3 regions of the Nonomuraea sp. NPDC048916 genome follow, and region 2 is predicted to be linked to each of the others. Evidence: predicted binding sites of a transcription regulator. Region 2 holds the regulator's gene; each other region holds the start of a gene.

Region 1 (5,223 bases), on a different contig from region 2:
AGCGCCTGAGTTCCTGTTCGGCATCCATTACCTGGAAGGTGATCCTGACCGGATCCGCGAGGCGGCCGACAAACTCGACGCCATCGCCGACAAGCTCGACGAACACCATCGAGAGGCGCACGCCGCCGCCGAAGAGGTATGGAAGAAGAGCTCCGGAGAAGCGGTCGACGATTTCAAGAAGTTCTGGGAGGAGACGTACGGTCCGGCCGTCTTCCAGATCTCCCTCAAACACCGCCAGGCGGCGATGGCGTGCCGTGCCTATGCCCATGTCATCGAGCAGGTGAACCACGCGCTGAAAGTGCTGTGCTGGATCCTGACCGTGGACATGATGTACACCATCGGATATCAGGTGCTCACCTGGAAGTTGTTTCAGGCGATCATGAAAAGGCAGGCGATCCTGCTCAAGATCTCCGCCCATCGATTCGTCTCGTTACTCCTGCCCACTTTTCTCTACTGGGTCGCCGACAGCGCGGCCTACGCCACGGGTGAGGTGGTGCTTCCCCTGGGCCTCAACCATCTGGGCGGGATGAAGACGGACCTGTCCGGCAACGAGGTGAAGTCGGCCGGCTACAACCTCAAAGCCTTCCGCGAGCACTTCGTGGCGAACATGGCCTTCGACGGGATCATCGACGGTGGCGTGCTGCTGATGTCGAAGGTGCCCGGACTGCGGGTTCTCGGCAACAACCTCACCCTGCCGAACGGGGTGACGCTGAACACCGGCAACTTCCTCCCCCGGATGGCGGCCTCGACGACGTACTCGATGACCCTGGACGCGCAACACGGGGACAATCCCCTGCCCGGGTCGGAGAACGGCCTCACCGAGCAGGAGATGTATCAGAAGTTCCTCATCCACGGGACACGCAGTCTCATTCCTCGGATCTTCTGACCTAAGGAAGCCGGACCGCGGGCCCCGCGCCGTTCTGCCTGCACGGCCCTGCCTGCGCCGCGCCGGCCCCACCGCCCCGGGCTGTGCCGCCGTATCCGTGGCGCCTACCGGCGCCGGGGCTGATCGCCCTGTCGGTCGTCGCCGAGATAGGGCCGCGTCACGTCCATGAGGCGCCGCGCCGCGTCCTCGGTCGCGCGCCGGGCCGCGTCCATGATGGCGTCGGCGAGCTCCTGCGAGCCCAGCTTCATCGCCCTGGGGTCGATGCGCAGCGAGGTCAGCTGCCCCGAGGACGAGACCTGGACCCTGATCTTGTCGTCCGCGCTCGTGGCCTGACCGCGCACCTCGCCGACCTGCTCCATGACGTCGGAGAGCTCCCTGGAATTGGCCTTGAACTCCGCCATGAGCCGGTCGAGATCGGGGTCACCGCTTGAACCATCCCGAAGCACCATGAAGTGGGACTTTATCCGATACCGGAGTGAACGCCCAGCGACCCGCGCGTCCAGGATGTGGTCGTGTTCCAGGCGTGTTCCAGGCGCGTTCCAGGCATATTCCAGACGCATCTCCAAACATCCTTCAGGCGCATCTCAGACGCATTCCAGACGTACTCCCGGCGCGCTTCAGACGCGCGGAAGCCCGGGCGCCACGCGGGCTCCCGGGCTTCGGCGGGCTCAGCGCTGCGCCTGGAACATCCAGCGCTGCTTGTCGATGTCCTGGGCGACGCTGATGATCAGGTCCTGGCTGACCGGATCCGGCTCCTCGGTCGCCTCGACCCGCTCGCGCATCCGCTGGCCGATGCCGTCGAGGATGTCGCTCATGGTGGCGATGACCTTGCCGTCCTCGATCCAGCCCCGCTCCGGCTGGGTCAGCTTGGTGGACTTGCCGAGCGTGGTGGAGCGTCCGTCCGGATTCAGGCCGATCGCCGCGGCCCGCTCGGCGATGACGTCGGCGTGCCGCCTCGCCAGCGACGTCACCTCGTCCAACTGAAGGTGGACCGGGCGGAAGTGCGAGCCGATCACGTTCCAGTGCATCTGCTTCGTGACCAGCGAAAGGTCGATGAGATCGACCAGGGCTCCCTGCAGGGCCTCCGCGACCGTGTTCTTCGCGTCGCCCGATAGCGGGCCCGTGATCTTAGCCATGTCGTGTTCCTCCCCGTTGGTTCGACAACATGCTCACCTCTATATGAACCAAATCGGTCGTTCTAATCATCTGGTTGACACTGCAATAGTGACAGTGTCATTGTGAAGGTATGAGCGACACCTGGACCATCGGCGAGCTGGCGGAGCGCGCGGCCGACGTGCTGCGCGGCGACGCCCAGCCGGTCAACGGCCGGGTCCGCGACGTGCCGGGCGAGCGCCTGATCAGGTGGTATACGACGATCGGCCTCGTCGACCCTCCCCTGTCCAGGCGCGGCCGGATCGCCCGCTACGGCCGGCGCCACCTGCTGCAACTGGTCGCCGTCAAGCGGCTGCAGGCGGCCGGGCGGTCGATCGCGGACATCCAGACGGCCCTCGCCGGGGCGACCGACTCCATGCTCGAAGCCGCTGCCCAGCCACTCGACGACGCTCCCGTCCCGGCGCCGGAGACGGCCGGGCTCGACACCGGGGCCGCCCGGGCCCGGTTCTGGACTCGGCCGCCGGACTCCGCGCACGGTCCAGGCGACACCCGAGCGCCAGGCGACGTTCACGAGACGGCCGGGCCGGACGGACGGGGCGGCGCCCGCGACTCGGACGTTCCCTTCGGGCCGGACAACGCACACGATTCGGGCGCACCTCGCGGGCCGGACGACGCGCACCGGGCGGATGGCGTACGGACCTCCGGCGACGGGGCGCGTCGTACCGAGGTGGCGGCGGGCGCGCGGGCCGGTCCCGAGCGCGACGCGACGGACGGGACGCGGCTCACGGCCGGAGGGCTGGTGCGAGGGGTCAGGCTCGCGACCGGGGTGACGCTGGTGCTCGACGACGCCGGCCGTACCCCGACTTCAGATGACATCAAGGCGGTGCTGACCGCGGCCGGGCCGCTGCTGGCGGCGCTCGAAGAGAGGAAGCTCCTATGAAGATCACTTCGCTCGAGCCGGGCCGGTGCCTTCCGGTGCCGGACGCCGGGTTCGGCGCGCTGCGCACCGAACGGGGCAACCTGCCGCTGGAGAGCGTCGACGTGACGGCCGGCATCTCCGGCCTGATCGCCGGCGTCGAGGTGGCGCAGGGCTTCCGCAACCCGTTCGACGTCACGCTGGAGGCCACGTACGTCTTCCCGCTCCCGGACAGGGCGGCGGTGACGGCGTTCAGGATGGAGGCGGACGACCGGGTCATCGAAGGCGTGCTCAAGGAACGAGGCGAGGCCAGGGCCGACTACGACCAGGCGTTGCGCGAGGGCCGCCGGGCCGCGATCGCCGAGGAGGAGCGGCCGGACGTGTTCACGATCAGGGTCGGCAACATCCTGCCCGGCGAACGCGTCACGGTCCGGCTGACGCTGAGCCAGCCGCTGCCGTACGAGGACGGCGCGGCCACGTTCCGCTTCCCGCTGGTCGTCGCGCCCCGTTACGTCCCGGGCACGCCGCTCGACGGCCCGTCCTCGGGTGACGGCACCGTGCCCGACACCGACGCGGTGCCCGACGCCTCACGCGTCACTCCCCCGGTGCTGCTGCCCGGCTTCCCCGACCCGGTGCGCCTGTCGCTCGCCGCGACCATCGACCCGGCCGGGCTGGAGCTGCGCGAGGTGGCCTCCAGCCTGCACGTGGTCGAGGAGGAGGGACGAGAGGAGGGCCACACGGTACGGCTGCGCCCTGGTGAGCGGCTCGACCGCGACTTCATCCTGCGGCTGTCGTTCGAGGCGTCCACGGCGTTGCGGCTCGACGGCGAGGGGACGTTCTCGCTGACCGTCGTGCCGCCGCCGCTGCAGGCCACCCGGACACCCCGCGACCTGGTGCTGCTCCTGGATCGTTCGGGCAGCATGGCCGGCTGGAAGATGGTCGCCGCCCGCCGGGCCGCCGCCCGCATCGTCGACACGCTCACCACGGCGGACCGCTTCGCGGTGCTGACCTTCGACTCGGTGGTGGAGCAGGCGTTCGAGGGGCTCGTGGCGGCGTCCGACCGCAACCGCTACCGGGCCGTCGAGCACCTGGCCCGCCTCGACGCCCGTGGCGGCACCGAGCTGCTGGAGCCGCTGCGCCAGGCCGTTTCCCTACTAAAGCCCGCCGAGGGCAGGGAGCGGGTCCTGGTCCTGGTCACCGACGGGCAGGTGGGCAACGAGGACCAGATCCTGGAGCGGGCGGGCGGCGCCCTTTCGGCCATGCGGGTCCACGTGGTGGGCATCGACCGGGCGGTGAACACCGGATTCCTGGGCCGGCTGGCCGGGCTGGGCGCGGGCCGGTGCGAGCTGGTCGAGTCCGAGGACCGGCTCGACGCCGCCATGGAGCAGATCCATCGGCGGATCGGCGCGCCCCTGGTGACGGACCTGTCGCTCAAGGGCCTCGACGTGGAGCCCGGCACGGTGACCCATCTGGGCTCGATGTTCCCGGGGGTGCCACTGCGGGTGTACGGCCGTCGCCGTTCCGGCGAGTCGGTGACCGTACGCGGCCTGGCCGCGGGCGCGCCGTGGGAGCAGCAGGTCACGGGCACGGTGGTGGACGACCCCGCGCTCCGCGCCGTCTGGGCCCGCGCCCATCTGCGCGAGCTGGAGGACCGCTACGCCATGGGCGAGCACGAGCTGGAGTCCGAGATCGTGCGGGTCTCGCTCGAGTACGGCGTGCTGTGCCGCTTCACGGCCTACGTGGCGGTGGACACCCGGCAGGTCGCCGAGGGCGCGCCGGAGCACAAGGTGATCCAGCCGGTGGAGCCGCCGAGCGGCTGGGAGATGCCCGCCGGCCCGCCGCCGGTGTCCGGGTTCATGGCCCAGGCGGCGGTGATGGCGGCGCCCGGCGGGTTCCGCGCGAGGTCGGCGAGCTTCGAGTCGGCTCTGGAGGACGAGGGCTTCCGCGGCGGGCCGACGGGCCGTCCGGGTGGTCCGATCGGTGGCTCGGCGCCCGGCTCCGCCGGGCCGCGCAGGCCGGTCTTCGCGCCTCCGCCCGCTCCCCGGCCGGCCCCCCGCGCGCCGCACGGCCTGGACGCGGTGCGGCCGCAGCTGACGGCCGAGCTCGACCGGCTCAAGGCACTGCCCGTGGCCGACGCGTTCTACCTGGCCGACCTGGGCTCCCGGCTCGCCGCCCTGGCCGCCTACCTGGGCGATCACGCGGAGCTCTCCGCGCTGGCCCGCGAGCTGGAGGCGGCCGAGCGGCCGGGCGCGGACCTGGAGGCGCTGCGGGCGAAGGCCGTCGAGGTGCTCACCGTGCTCACCGGCGG
Region 2 (5,223 bases):
ACCCAGGAGACCAGCAGGCCGAGCAGGTGGGCGAGCATCGCCATCGTGGTGTCGTCGGAGCCGGGCCGCGGGCCGTAGCGTCCGGGCACGTGCGGCGGCCGCTGCTGCGGGACCCCGTAGCCCTGGCCGGGATGCTGCTGGTAGCCGTATCCGGGCTGCTCGTAGCCGGGCGGCGGCGTGGGCGGCTGCCCGTAACCGTAGCCCTGCCCGCCATATCCCTGCTGGGGGCCGTACCCCTGCTGGGGGCCGGAGCCGGGCTGGGGGCTGGAGCCGGGCTGCGGCCGATAACCGGGCTGCTCGTGCCCCGGGTGAGGAACGGAGCCGGGCTGGGGTTGGTAGCCCGGCTGTGGGCTGGAGCCCGGCTGGGGCTGGTAGCCCGGCGTGGAGCCGGGCTGGTAGCCGGGGTGCTGAGGCCCCGAGCCCTGGTGCGGGATGTCCGACTGCGAGATGCGCCGCGTGGCGTCGTCGTCCGGCTGCTGTTGGGGCGGGTCCTGGCTCATGGTGCCTCCGTAACGAAGTCGATCAGTTCCTCGACCCGGCCGAGTAGTTCGGGTTCCAGGTCGGCGTAGGTCGAGACGGCGCCGAGGATCCGCCGCCACGCGTCGGCCGGCTCCATGCGCCAGCCCAGGGCGGCGATCACGCCCTCCTTCCACGGCACTCCGCGCGGCACGTCCGGCCAGCCGGGGATGCGCAGCGCGGAAGGCTTGACCGCCTGCCAGATGTCGACGAACGGATGCCCGACGATGAGCACGTGCGGAGAGGTCACCTGGGCGGCGATCCGGCTCTCCTTGGAGCCGGGCACCAGGTGGTCGACCAGCACGCCCAGCCTGCGTCCGGGCTCGGGCCCGAACTCCTCCACGATCGCGGGGAGGTCGTCGACGCCCTCCAGGTATTCGACCACCACCCCTTCGACCCGAAGGTCGTGACCCCAGATCTTCTCCACCAGGGCGGCGTCGTGCACGCCCTCGACGTAGATGCGGCTCTGCCTGGCCACCCTCGCCCGCAGCCCCTCGACGGTGATCGAGCCCGACGCGCTGCGCCTCGGCTCGGGGGCGGCGGCCGGCGCTGCCGGGCGGGTCAGCGTCACCGCCTTGCCGTCCAGCAGGAAGGCGGCGGGCGCCAGCGGGAACAGCCGCCGCCTGCCGAAGCGGTCTTCCAGCGTGACGGCCTCCTTGTCGCAGGCCACCACCGCGCCGCAGAAGCCGCTGCCGGCGTCCTCCACGACCAGATCCGGCTCCGCGGGCACCTGCGGGATCTTGCCCTTGCCCGGACGCCGCCAGTTTCCCCGGAGAACATCACCCTCGTACACATGGGGACCGTAGCAAATCACCCCGCCGCCGCGAGGCGCTTGCGGCTGCCGCTCCGCCTTACCAGGACCACGATCGTCACGACGACGCCGACGAGCACGCCGAGCCCCGGGATGAGCAGCAGCGCGGCCACGCCGCCCACGAGCCCGCCCGCGGCCGAGGAGATGTCCCGGCCCACGCCGAACCGCGCGTCGGCCTGCTCCTGTGTCGCGCAGGTGAGCTGGTAGTCGCCCTGCGCGGGCGCGTTGATCACGAGGATGAGCTGCCACCGGGTGGAGCCGATCGTGACCGTCTGGTTGGACGGCGTGTTGGCGAGCCTGGCCTGCCCAGGACCGCCGGAGATCTGGCAGGTGTAGTGCACCCGCGTGGCACTGGTCAGGTAGATCACCGGCTGGTCGGCCGGGTTGATCGGCACCGTGACGCTTTCGCCGGACGCGAACGTCGGCGAGGGGGCCAGGTTTCCGGCGGTGCTGGAGATGCTGGTGACGAACAGGACCGCGCCGGCCGCCACGCAGACCAGCGCGACGGCCCAGCCGATCGCGATCCACCACAGTTTCGGCCTGACCAGCTTGGGGTCCACCGGCGGGGTGAACTGCGGTGGCCCGCTGAAGGGCCCGGGAGCGTACGGCTGGTCGCCGTACTGTGGCGCGTATTGCGGCGGGCCCTGCGGAGGCTGCCCGTAGTGCGGTTGCCCGTGCTGCGGTTGCCCATACGGTGGCTGGCCGTACTGCGGTTGCTCATATTGCGGCTGGCCCTGTGGCTGGCCGTACTGAGGCTGCCCTGGTTGGGGCCCGTACTGTGGCTGCCCGTAGCCCGGCTGCTGTCCGTAGACCGGCTGGCCGTACGGAGGGCCCTGACCGGGATGCGGACCCGGCCCCGGCGGGGGGCCGTAGGACGGAGGCTGGGATTCTTCGGTCATGTCGGTCAGTCTGGGGCCTGGAGGTCAACAGACGCTAGCAGCAGGATGGACAGGTGTTATCGCACCTTGTGGGTGAGAGCCGTACACTTGGCACTCGGGAACACAGAGTGCTAGACCTGTCGTTTCCGCTAGGCAAGAGGCAGGAGGTGAGCACGTGCTCGACGAACGGAAGCTGGCGGTGCTCCGCGCCATTGTCGAAGACTACGTGTCCACCAACGAACCGGTGGGTTCCAAGGCGCTCGCCGAGCGCCACAATCTGAAGGTCTCTCCCGCGACGGTCCGAAACGACATGGCCGCGCTGGAGGAAGACGGTTACATCACCCAGCCGCACACCAGCGCGGGCCGCGTGCCGACCGACAAGGGCTACCGCCTGTTCGTCGACCGGCTCTCGCAGGTCAAACCGCTCTCCGGGGCGGAGCGCAGGGCGATCGAGACGTTCCTCGCGGGCGCCGTCGACCTCGACGACGTGGTGACCCGCACCGTGCGGCTGCTCGCGCAGCTGACCAGGCAGGTCGCGGTGGTGCAATACCCGACGCTGACCCGCTCGACGGTCAGGCACGTCGAGCTCGTGCCGTTGAGCGAGCGGCGCGTCATGCTCGTGCTCATCACCAACACCGGCCGCGTCGAGCAGCGGGTGATCGAGCTGCCCGAGGTGGTGGACGACACCCGCATCGCCAACCTGCGCACGGTGCTCAATTCCTGTCTCGACGGTTGCGGCCTGAGCAGCGTGCCCGAGCAGGTGGCCGACCTGCCCGAGCGGCTGCCGGTCGAGGACCGGCCCGCGGTGGCGACGATCCTCTCGGTGCTGCTCGAGACGCTCGTCGAGCGCCACGACGAGAAGATCGTGTTCGCCGGCGCGGCCAACCTCGCGGGCGCCGACTTCACCACCGGCCTGCGCGACGTGCTCGAAGCGCTGGAGGAGCAGGTCGTGCTCATGCGGTTGCTCGGCGAGACTTCCACAGACATCCCGTCCGCGCTCACTGTGCGCATCGGCTCCGAAAACCCGTATCTCCACGGCACGTCCATCGTCGCGACCGGATACGGTTCTGGCGACAAGCAACTGGCCCGGCTCGGCGTGCTGGGTCCCACAAGGATGGACTATCCCGTGACAATGGGCGCCGTACGCGCGGTGGCACGCTACGTCAGCCAGATCCTGGCTGCATCATAAGAGGTCGATAAGTGGCAAACAGTGACTACTACGCCACCCTCGGGGTGCGACGTGACGCCGGTCAGGACGAGATCAAGAAGGCCTACCGAAGACTCGCCCGCGAGTTGCACCCCGACGTGAACCCCGATCCTGAGACCCAGGAGCGGTTCAAAGAGATCACGCAGGCCTACGAGGTGCTGTCCGACCCCAACAAGCGCCAGATGTACGACCTGGGCGGCGACCCCTTCGGCGGTGCCGGCGGAGGTGCCGGAGCGGGCGGTTTCGGGGCAGGCTTCCCGTTCAGCGACATCATGGACGCCTTCTTCGGCACGGCAGGCGGCGCGCGCGGCCCCCGGTCGCGGGCCCGCAGAGGACGCAACGCCACGATCCGCGTCGAGCTCGACCTGCGCGAGACCGCGTTCGGCACCACCCGCGAGCTGGTCGTCGACACGGCCGTGCTGTGCGAGGTGTGCCAGGGCGCCGGCGCCGCCCCCGGCACCCACCCCGACACCTGCGACATGTGCAACGGACGCGGCGAGATCTCCCAGGTCACCCGTTCGTTCCTGGGCCAGGTCATGACCTCCCGGCCGTGCCCGCAGTGCGGCGGTTTCGGGTCGGTCATCCGCCACCCCTGCCAGGAGTGCTCGGGCGACGGCCGCGTACGCACCCGTCGCACCATCAAGGTCCGCATTCCCGCGGGCGTCGAGGACGGCACCCACATCCAGCTCGCCGGCGAGGGCGAGATCGGTCCCGGCGGCGGCCCGCCCGGAGACCTCTTCCTGGAGATCGTCGAGCGAGCCCACGAGATCTTCGAACGGCGCGGCGACGACCTCCACTGCACCGTCCAGATCCCGATGACGGCCGCCGCCCTCGGCACCGTGCTCGCGGTGGAGACGCTCGACGGCTCCGAGGAGGTCGACGTGCGGCCGGGCACCCAGTCGGGCCAGGTCATCACCATGTACGGCCGGGGTGTGCAGCGCCTCAACGAGAGCGGCCGCGGCGACCTGCTGATCCACGTCAACGTCGAGACCCCGTTGCGTCTCGACCCGGCGCAGGAGGAGCTGCTGCGCGAGCTGGCCAAGCAGCGTGGCGAAGAGCGCCCTCCCGGCAAGTTCGCCCCTGGGCAGCAAGGTTTTTTTTCCCGTCTGCGTGACGCGTTCAACGGGAGGTGAGGTCGCCGGGCGCGTCCGCGCCTGACGACGTCGCCCTGCGGCCTTCGCCCGGCTGCCTCGCACGCCCGTCCAGCAGCCTCCTGGGAAGTACTACCCGCGCGGTGACGCCGTTGCGCGGAGACTCGTGCAGCCAGACCAGGATGCCCAGCCGTTCCGCCAGCCGGCCGACCAGGTGATGGCCGAGGCAGCGGGTGGGCGCGACCAGCAGGCTCTGCTCACCGCGCACCCGGGCGTTGGCCGTGGCCAGCTCGTCGTCGCTCATGCCGATCCCCTCGTCGACGATCGTGACGTGATAGCCGCCGGTTCCGGCGCGGCCCCTGATCTCCACCGGCGAGCCGGGCGGCGAGAACACCAGCGCGTTCTCCACGAGTTCGGTCAGCAGGTGCGCGACCTCGGCCACGATCGCGCCCCTGACCAGTGCGTGGTCGAGAGCCCGCACCTCCACCCGCTGCCGGTCCACCACCCCGGCCAGCGCCGCCTCGACCACGTCGGCGGCCGAGGCCGCCCGCAGGCGCGCGGCGGCCCTGCGCAGCACCGGCCCCGCCACCTTGCCGCAGACGCGTCGGCGGCGGATCGAGCGGGAGGCGCCCGCGACCCCCGTCACGGCCACCAGGGCGATCCCGGTCGCGGCGGCCAGCAGCGGCGCGGCGGTCGGCAGGCCCGCCGGAGAGACACCGG
Region 3 (5,223 bases), on a different contig from region 2:
CCAGAGGCCGGGCAGCTCGCTCACCGGGGCGACGCGCTGGCTGACCGACTCGACGCGGGCGTCGACCGACCCCACCTGCTCGCCCACCGCGTCGACGTGGTCACGCACCGCCTCGACGTGCTGGGCGAGGCCCTCGGCCCACATCGGCGGCTTGGCCGTGATGTCGTCGAGCCGCCCGCTGACGGTCTCCAGCGTGCCGCTCAGCCCCCCGAGCTCCCGCTCGCGCACCTCGCGCAGCAGCCACTCCATGCCTTCGAGCCGCTGGCGGATCTCGTCCAGAACCGCGCCCTGGGTGCGCTGTTCGTATACGTGATCCTGGGCGGCGCGTGCCAGCAGCTCCCGCATCCGGTCGGAGATGGGGGTATGGCCGCCTGCCTGCAGAAGGGTGGTGTGGTTGGAATGATCCACCGAAAGCTCCTTCGCTCGCCGACGGTCTGCCGCGCAGCGGTGGGTAGGTCCGGTTTGCAGATGAAAGAAGGAGAACGCGGTAAACCGCTAAAGGGGAGAACTCCCGCCCGCCCACCTTAGCCTTTCGATCAAGGTCCGTCAGGGGCGAAGTGAAACGTCGCGGTTATCGGCGGATCGCCCTTGTATGTCATTTACGCAGGTGGTGAGGGGTGGCAAATGAGGACCGACGGCTTATCCATGATTCGGGTCAGGATGATTACCGCTGACTTGTCTCCCGAAAGGCGCAAATCAGCCCGGAGGCGCTCGATATCGAGAGCCGAGGCGCGCTTTTTGATAGTGACATTTCCGATTTGCCGCTCACGAAGGATGGAGCGGAGGCGTTTCAGCGAGAACGCCAGCACGTCCTGGACCTCGTACCTCGCCGCCCAGGGGGTGTCGATCGGGACGTCACCCGTGATGTAGGCGATCATCGGGTCGGGCAGTCGTCCCGCGACCAACTCGGCCACCTCGCCGACGAGGTGCGCGCGGATCGCGGCGCCGTCGGGCTCGTAGAGGTAGCGGCCGACGGGGCCGGTGAGGGCGCGCGCGCCGGTGGCGGTCAGGCTCTGCCCGCCGGGGAGCAGCGTGGCCCGCCGCACGCGCGGGCCGCCTGTCGGGCCCTCCGCCCCGCCGCCCGCCCCGCCGTCCGCCGGGCCGGGCTCCGGCCGCTCCTCCGGCTCCGTGCCCTCGGCGTCGGGCCAGGGGCCGCCCGTCCAGAGCGAGGCCTCCTTCACCTCGCCCTTGAAGGACACCCACTCGGCCTCGGCGTCCGGCGGGATGAACTCGTACGGGATGCCGGGAGCGACCTTGAGGCAGGCGCGTGCGGACCTGGAGACGAGGTCGAGCACGACGGGCCAGGGAGGGGAGTAGGCCATGGGGTCGAACGTGCGGCCCCGGGACGTGCGGCGCGCCGGGTCGGCGAACAGCACGTCGTAGCCCTCTGGCGACACCGTGGCGGCGTCGGCGAGCCTGACCGTCACCCTGACGCCGAGCCCGAGCGCCTCGACGTTGGCACGGGCCACGGCGACGGTCAGGGGGTCGACGTCCACCGCGTCGACGACGCAGCCGGCGCGGGCCAGCGCGATGGTGTCGCCCCCGATGCCGCAGCAGACGTCGAGCACCCGGGGCGCGCCGGGCTCCCGCGCGGTGAGGCGGCGGGCGCGATGACGGGCGACCTCGGTGCGGGTGGCCTGCTCCAGGCCGTGCGGTGTGAAATACATGACCCCCGCGTCGGGGCCGAACTTCTCCCGGGCCCGCTCCCGCAACTCGGCCTGGGTGAGCGCGGCCGAGGTGAGCGCGGCGTCGTAGGACCTGCGGAGCCTCGTCGCGGCGGCCACCGGCCCGGCACTCCGCAGCTCCTCGGCCTCGGCCAGCGCGCGGATGCCGCGCGGCGTCAGCAGCTCGTTGAAGGCGTCGAGGTCCACGTTCAACGACGTTAGCGCCTCGGCGCCGGCGCCGGGTCGGTGCGGTGCCACGGCCGTGGCGTCCTGGTCGATGTGGACGTCAAGGTTTGCGCCTGATCGCTCTGAGCAGACGAGTTCGTGTTGACTGTCAAGCCCCTCTTGCATATGTTTCCAGTTGGCACTCTCCCCTTGAGAGTGCCAATGTGCGACGAGGCAGGTCTGACACCCGCGACGGCAGGCCCCGCTGGTCGCCTCTTCTAGATCATTCAAATCTGAAGGGGAGGTCCGATCGTGACGACCGCCACCAAGGTTCCCGTTAAGCCGCTCGGCGACCGCATTGTGGTGCAGCCGCTTGAGGCCGAGCAGACCACCGCTTCCGGCCTGGTCATCCCTGACACCGCCAAGGAGAAGCCGCAGGAGGGCAAGGTCCTCGCGGTGGGCCCGGGCAACTGGGATGAGGACGGCGACAAGCGGATTCCGCTTGACGTCAGCGAGGGCGACATCGTCCTCTACAGCAAGTACGGCGGCACCGAGGTCAAGTACGGCGGCGAGGAGTACCTCGTGCTCTCCGCCCGCGACGTTCTCGCGATCATCGAGAAGTAAGCCGGTCGTGTCGGGCCCCGGGCGCACGCTGTTGATCAGACACGTGGCGGCCGGGGCCTTCGACACCAGGAGAGGACTTTCAGCAACATGGCGAAGATCCTGGAGTTCGACGAGGACGCCCGGCGCGCGCTTGAGCGTGGCGTCAACGCCCTCGCGGATGCCGTGAAGGTTACCCTCGGCCCACGTGGCCGCAACGTCGTCATCGACAAGAAGTTCGGTGCTCCGACGATCACGAACGACGGCGTGACCATCGCTCGTGAGATCGAGCTGGAGGAGCGCTACGAGAACCTCGGCGCCCAGCTCGCCAAGGAAGTGGCCACCAAGACCAACGACATCGCTGGTGACGGCACCACCACCGCGACCGTCCTGGCCCAGGCCATGGTCCGTGAGGGCCTGCGCAACGTGGCGGCCGGCGCCTCGCCGCTGTCGCTCAAGCGCGGCATCGACAAGGCGGCCAAGGAGATCAGCGACAAGCTGCTCGCCAGCGCCCGCCCGGTCGAGGACAAGAAGGAGATCGCCAATGTGGCGACGATCTCCGCACAGGACGCCAAGATCGGCGACCTGATCGCCGAGGCGTTCGACAAGGTGGGCAAGGACGGTGTGCTCACCGTCGAAGAGTCCAACGCCATGGGCATGGAGCTCGAGTTCACCGAGGGCCTCCAGTTCGACAAGGGCTACCTGTCGGCCTACATGGTGACCGACCCCGAGCGGATGGAGGCCGTCCTCGAGGATGCCTACATCCTGCTCACGCAGGGCAAGATCGCCTCGATCGCCGACTTCCTGCCGCTGCTCGAGAAGGTCGCCCAGACCAAGAAGCCGCTGCTCGTGGTCGCCGAGGACGTCGAGGGCGAGGCCCTGGCGGTGCTCGTCACCAACAAGATCCGCGGCACGTTCACCTCGGTCGCCGTCAAGGCGCCCGGCTTCGGCGACCGCCGCAAGGCGATGCTGCAGGACATGGCCATCCTCACCGGCGGCCAGGTCGTCAGCGAGGAGGTCGGCCTCAAGCTCGAGAACGTCGGTCTCGAGGTGCTCGGTCAGGCTCGCCGCATCGTGGTCACCAAGGACGCCACGACCGTCGTCGACGGCGCCGGTGACGCGCAGGCCATCGAGGACCGCGTCAAGGAGATCAAGATTGCCATCGAGCAGTCCGACTCCGACTGGGACCGCGAGAAGCTGCAGGAGCGTCTGGCCAAGCTCGCGGGCGGTGTGTGCGTGCTGCGCGTCGGCGCCGCCACCGAGGTGGAGCTCAAGGAGAAGAAGCACCGCCTCGAGGACGCGATCTCCGCTACGCGGGCCGCGATCGAGGAGGGCATCGTCTCCGGCGGTGGCTCCGCGCTGATCCACGTCGCCGGCGAGCTCGACGACCTGGGTCTGACGGGCGACGAGGCCACGGGCGTCAACGTCGTGCGCCGCGCGCTGGTCGAGCCGGCCCGCTGGATCGCCGAGAACGCCGGTCTCGAGGGCTACGTGGTCACCCACAAGATCGCCGAGCTGCCGGCCGGTCACGGCCTCAACGCCGCGACGGGCGAATACGCCGACCTGCTCGCGCAGGGCGTCATCGACCCGGTCAAGGTCACCCGCTCGGCGGTGCAGAACGCGGCCTCGATCGCGGGCATGCTCCTCACCACCGAGGTCCTCGTGGTCGACAAGCCCGAGGAAGAGGCGGCCTCGGCCGCCGGAGGCCACGGTCACGGCCACGGCCACTGATCCGCCTCACGCAGTCCGGCCCGCCCCCGCATTCGCGGGGTGCGGGCCGTCGTGGCCACCCGGCTTCCGTACCGGCCACTCCATCTCGTACGGCATAGCCGACGAGGCCCCACTCCCCGCATGCGGAGGGGCCTCCAGAGGGTGCTTGCGGACCCGTACGTGGTGGGGGCCTTCAGGGGACGTCCGCGGACCCGCGTGCGGCTAGGGCCTTCAAGGGGGACGTCCGCGGACCCGTACGGGGCAGGGGGACGTCCGCGGACCCGTACGGGGCGGGCCGTTGTGACGGCGCGTCTTGTGGCGCCGGAGCCTTCCTTCCCGAACATGTTTCCAATGATCACCGGAAGGCGTATATATGGCGTGTGACGTAGTACCCGGCGAAACACGGCCGAGATGGCGGTTTGGCCGGGTGATGGGGAAAGGTGACTTATTCGAGTAAACCCAACACGGGCGCAAAGCGTCTAGGCGTCTGACAAATGTCGCGCATTTCGGGTTATGAGGTGAAATATTCCGCCGCCCCGAAAGGCTTAGTGTCGCCAATTGATTACTAACGGTTATCGTCTCTTCAATGTGACCAATCCGTAGCCGTTCGCGATGACGACAGGCCCGATCAGTGCGGGCATCATGCCTATCGTGAGCGAGGGAAGCGTCGCCGACGCCAAAATTGGGGTAAGGCTCGCGTCGAGACTTCCGGCACGGACGGATGACTCCGACCTTAGGGAACTGACGAGCCTCGCCGTACAGGGAGATCGCGGTGCGATCGAATCCCTGCTCGGCGAGTTGCGTCCGAGAGTGGTGCGCTATTGCCGCGCCAGGCTGGGCAGGGTGACGGGGCAATATCACATTGCCGATGACGTCGCCCAGGAGGTGTGCATCGCGGTCCTGTCCGCGCTGCCTCGATACCGCGACATGGGTCGGCCGTTCGCCTCATTCGTCTTCGGGATCGCCTCGCACAAGGTGGCCGACGCGTTGCGGAGCTCGGTCCGCTCCGCCGTGCCCACCCAGGATCTGCCCGACGGGCCCGACGACGGGCCGGGGCCCGAGGAGACCGTCGTCCGCTACATCG

Evidence for each region. Region 2 encodes HrcA, which represses chaperone genes, less so after heat shock. Its sites were predicted from a motif close to TTGGCACTCTCNNNNNGAGAGTGCCAA; they were not measured.
Region 1: the regulator HrcA is predicted to act here: its motif matches at 2,097-2,123, upstream of AB0C16_RS24490 (DNA starvation/stationary phase protection protein).
Region 3: the regulator HrcA is predicted to act here: its motif matches at 2,026-2,052, upstream of groES (co-chaperone GroES).

Annotation. Positions count from the first base shown of each region.
Region 1 is NZ_JBEZFS010000023.1:57,955-63,177, forward strand. It holds gene AB0C16_RS24480 (hypothetical protein) at 1-886, shown strand, start outside; gene AB0C16_RS24485 (YbaB/EbfC family nucleoid-associated protein) at 991-1,335, opposite strand; gene AB0C16_RS24490 (DNA starvation/stationary phase protection protein) at 1,555-2,022, opposite strand; gene AB0C16_RS24495 (helix-turn-helix domain-containing protein) at 2,133-2,939, shown strand; gene AB0C16_RS24500 (VIT domain-containing protein) at 2,936-5,223, shown strand, end outside.
Region 2 is NZ_JBEZFS010000017.1:23,705-28,927, reverse strand. It holds gene AB0C16_RS19730 (DUF4870 domain-containing protein) at 1-500, opposite strand, end outside; gene AB0C16_RS19725 (DUF3097 domain-containing protein) at 497-1,309, opposite strand; gene AB0C16_RS19720 (hypothetical protein) at 1,327-2,226, opposite strand; gene hrcA (heat-inducible transcriptional repressor HrcA) at 2,381-3,394, shown strand; gene dnaJ (molecular chaperone DnaJ) at 3,406-4,545, shown strand; gene AB0C16_RS19705 (ATP-binding protein) at 4,532-5,223, opposite strand, start outside.
Region 3 is NZ_JBEZFS010000010.1:53,855-59,077, forward strand. It holds gene AB0C16_RS12225 (hypothetical protein) at 1-408, opposite strand, end outside; gene AB0C16_RS12230 (class I SAM-dependent methyltransferase) at 600-1,871, opposite strand; gene groES (co-chaperone GroES) at 2,139-2,453, shown strand; gene groL (chaperonin GroEL) at 2,541-4,160, shown strand; gene AB0C16_RS12245 (sigma-70 family RNA polymerase sigma factor) at 4,782-5,223, shown strand, end outside.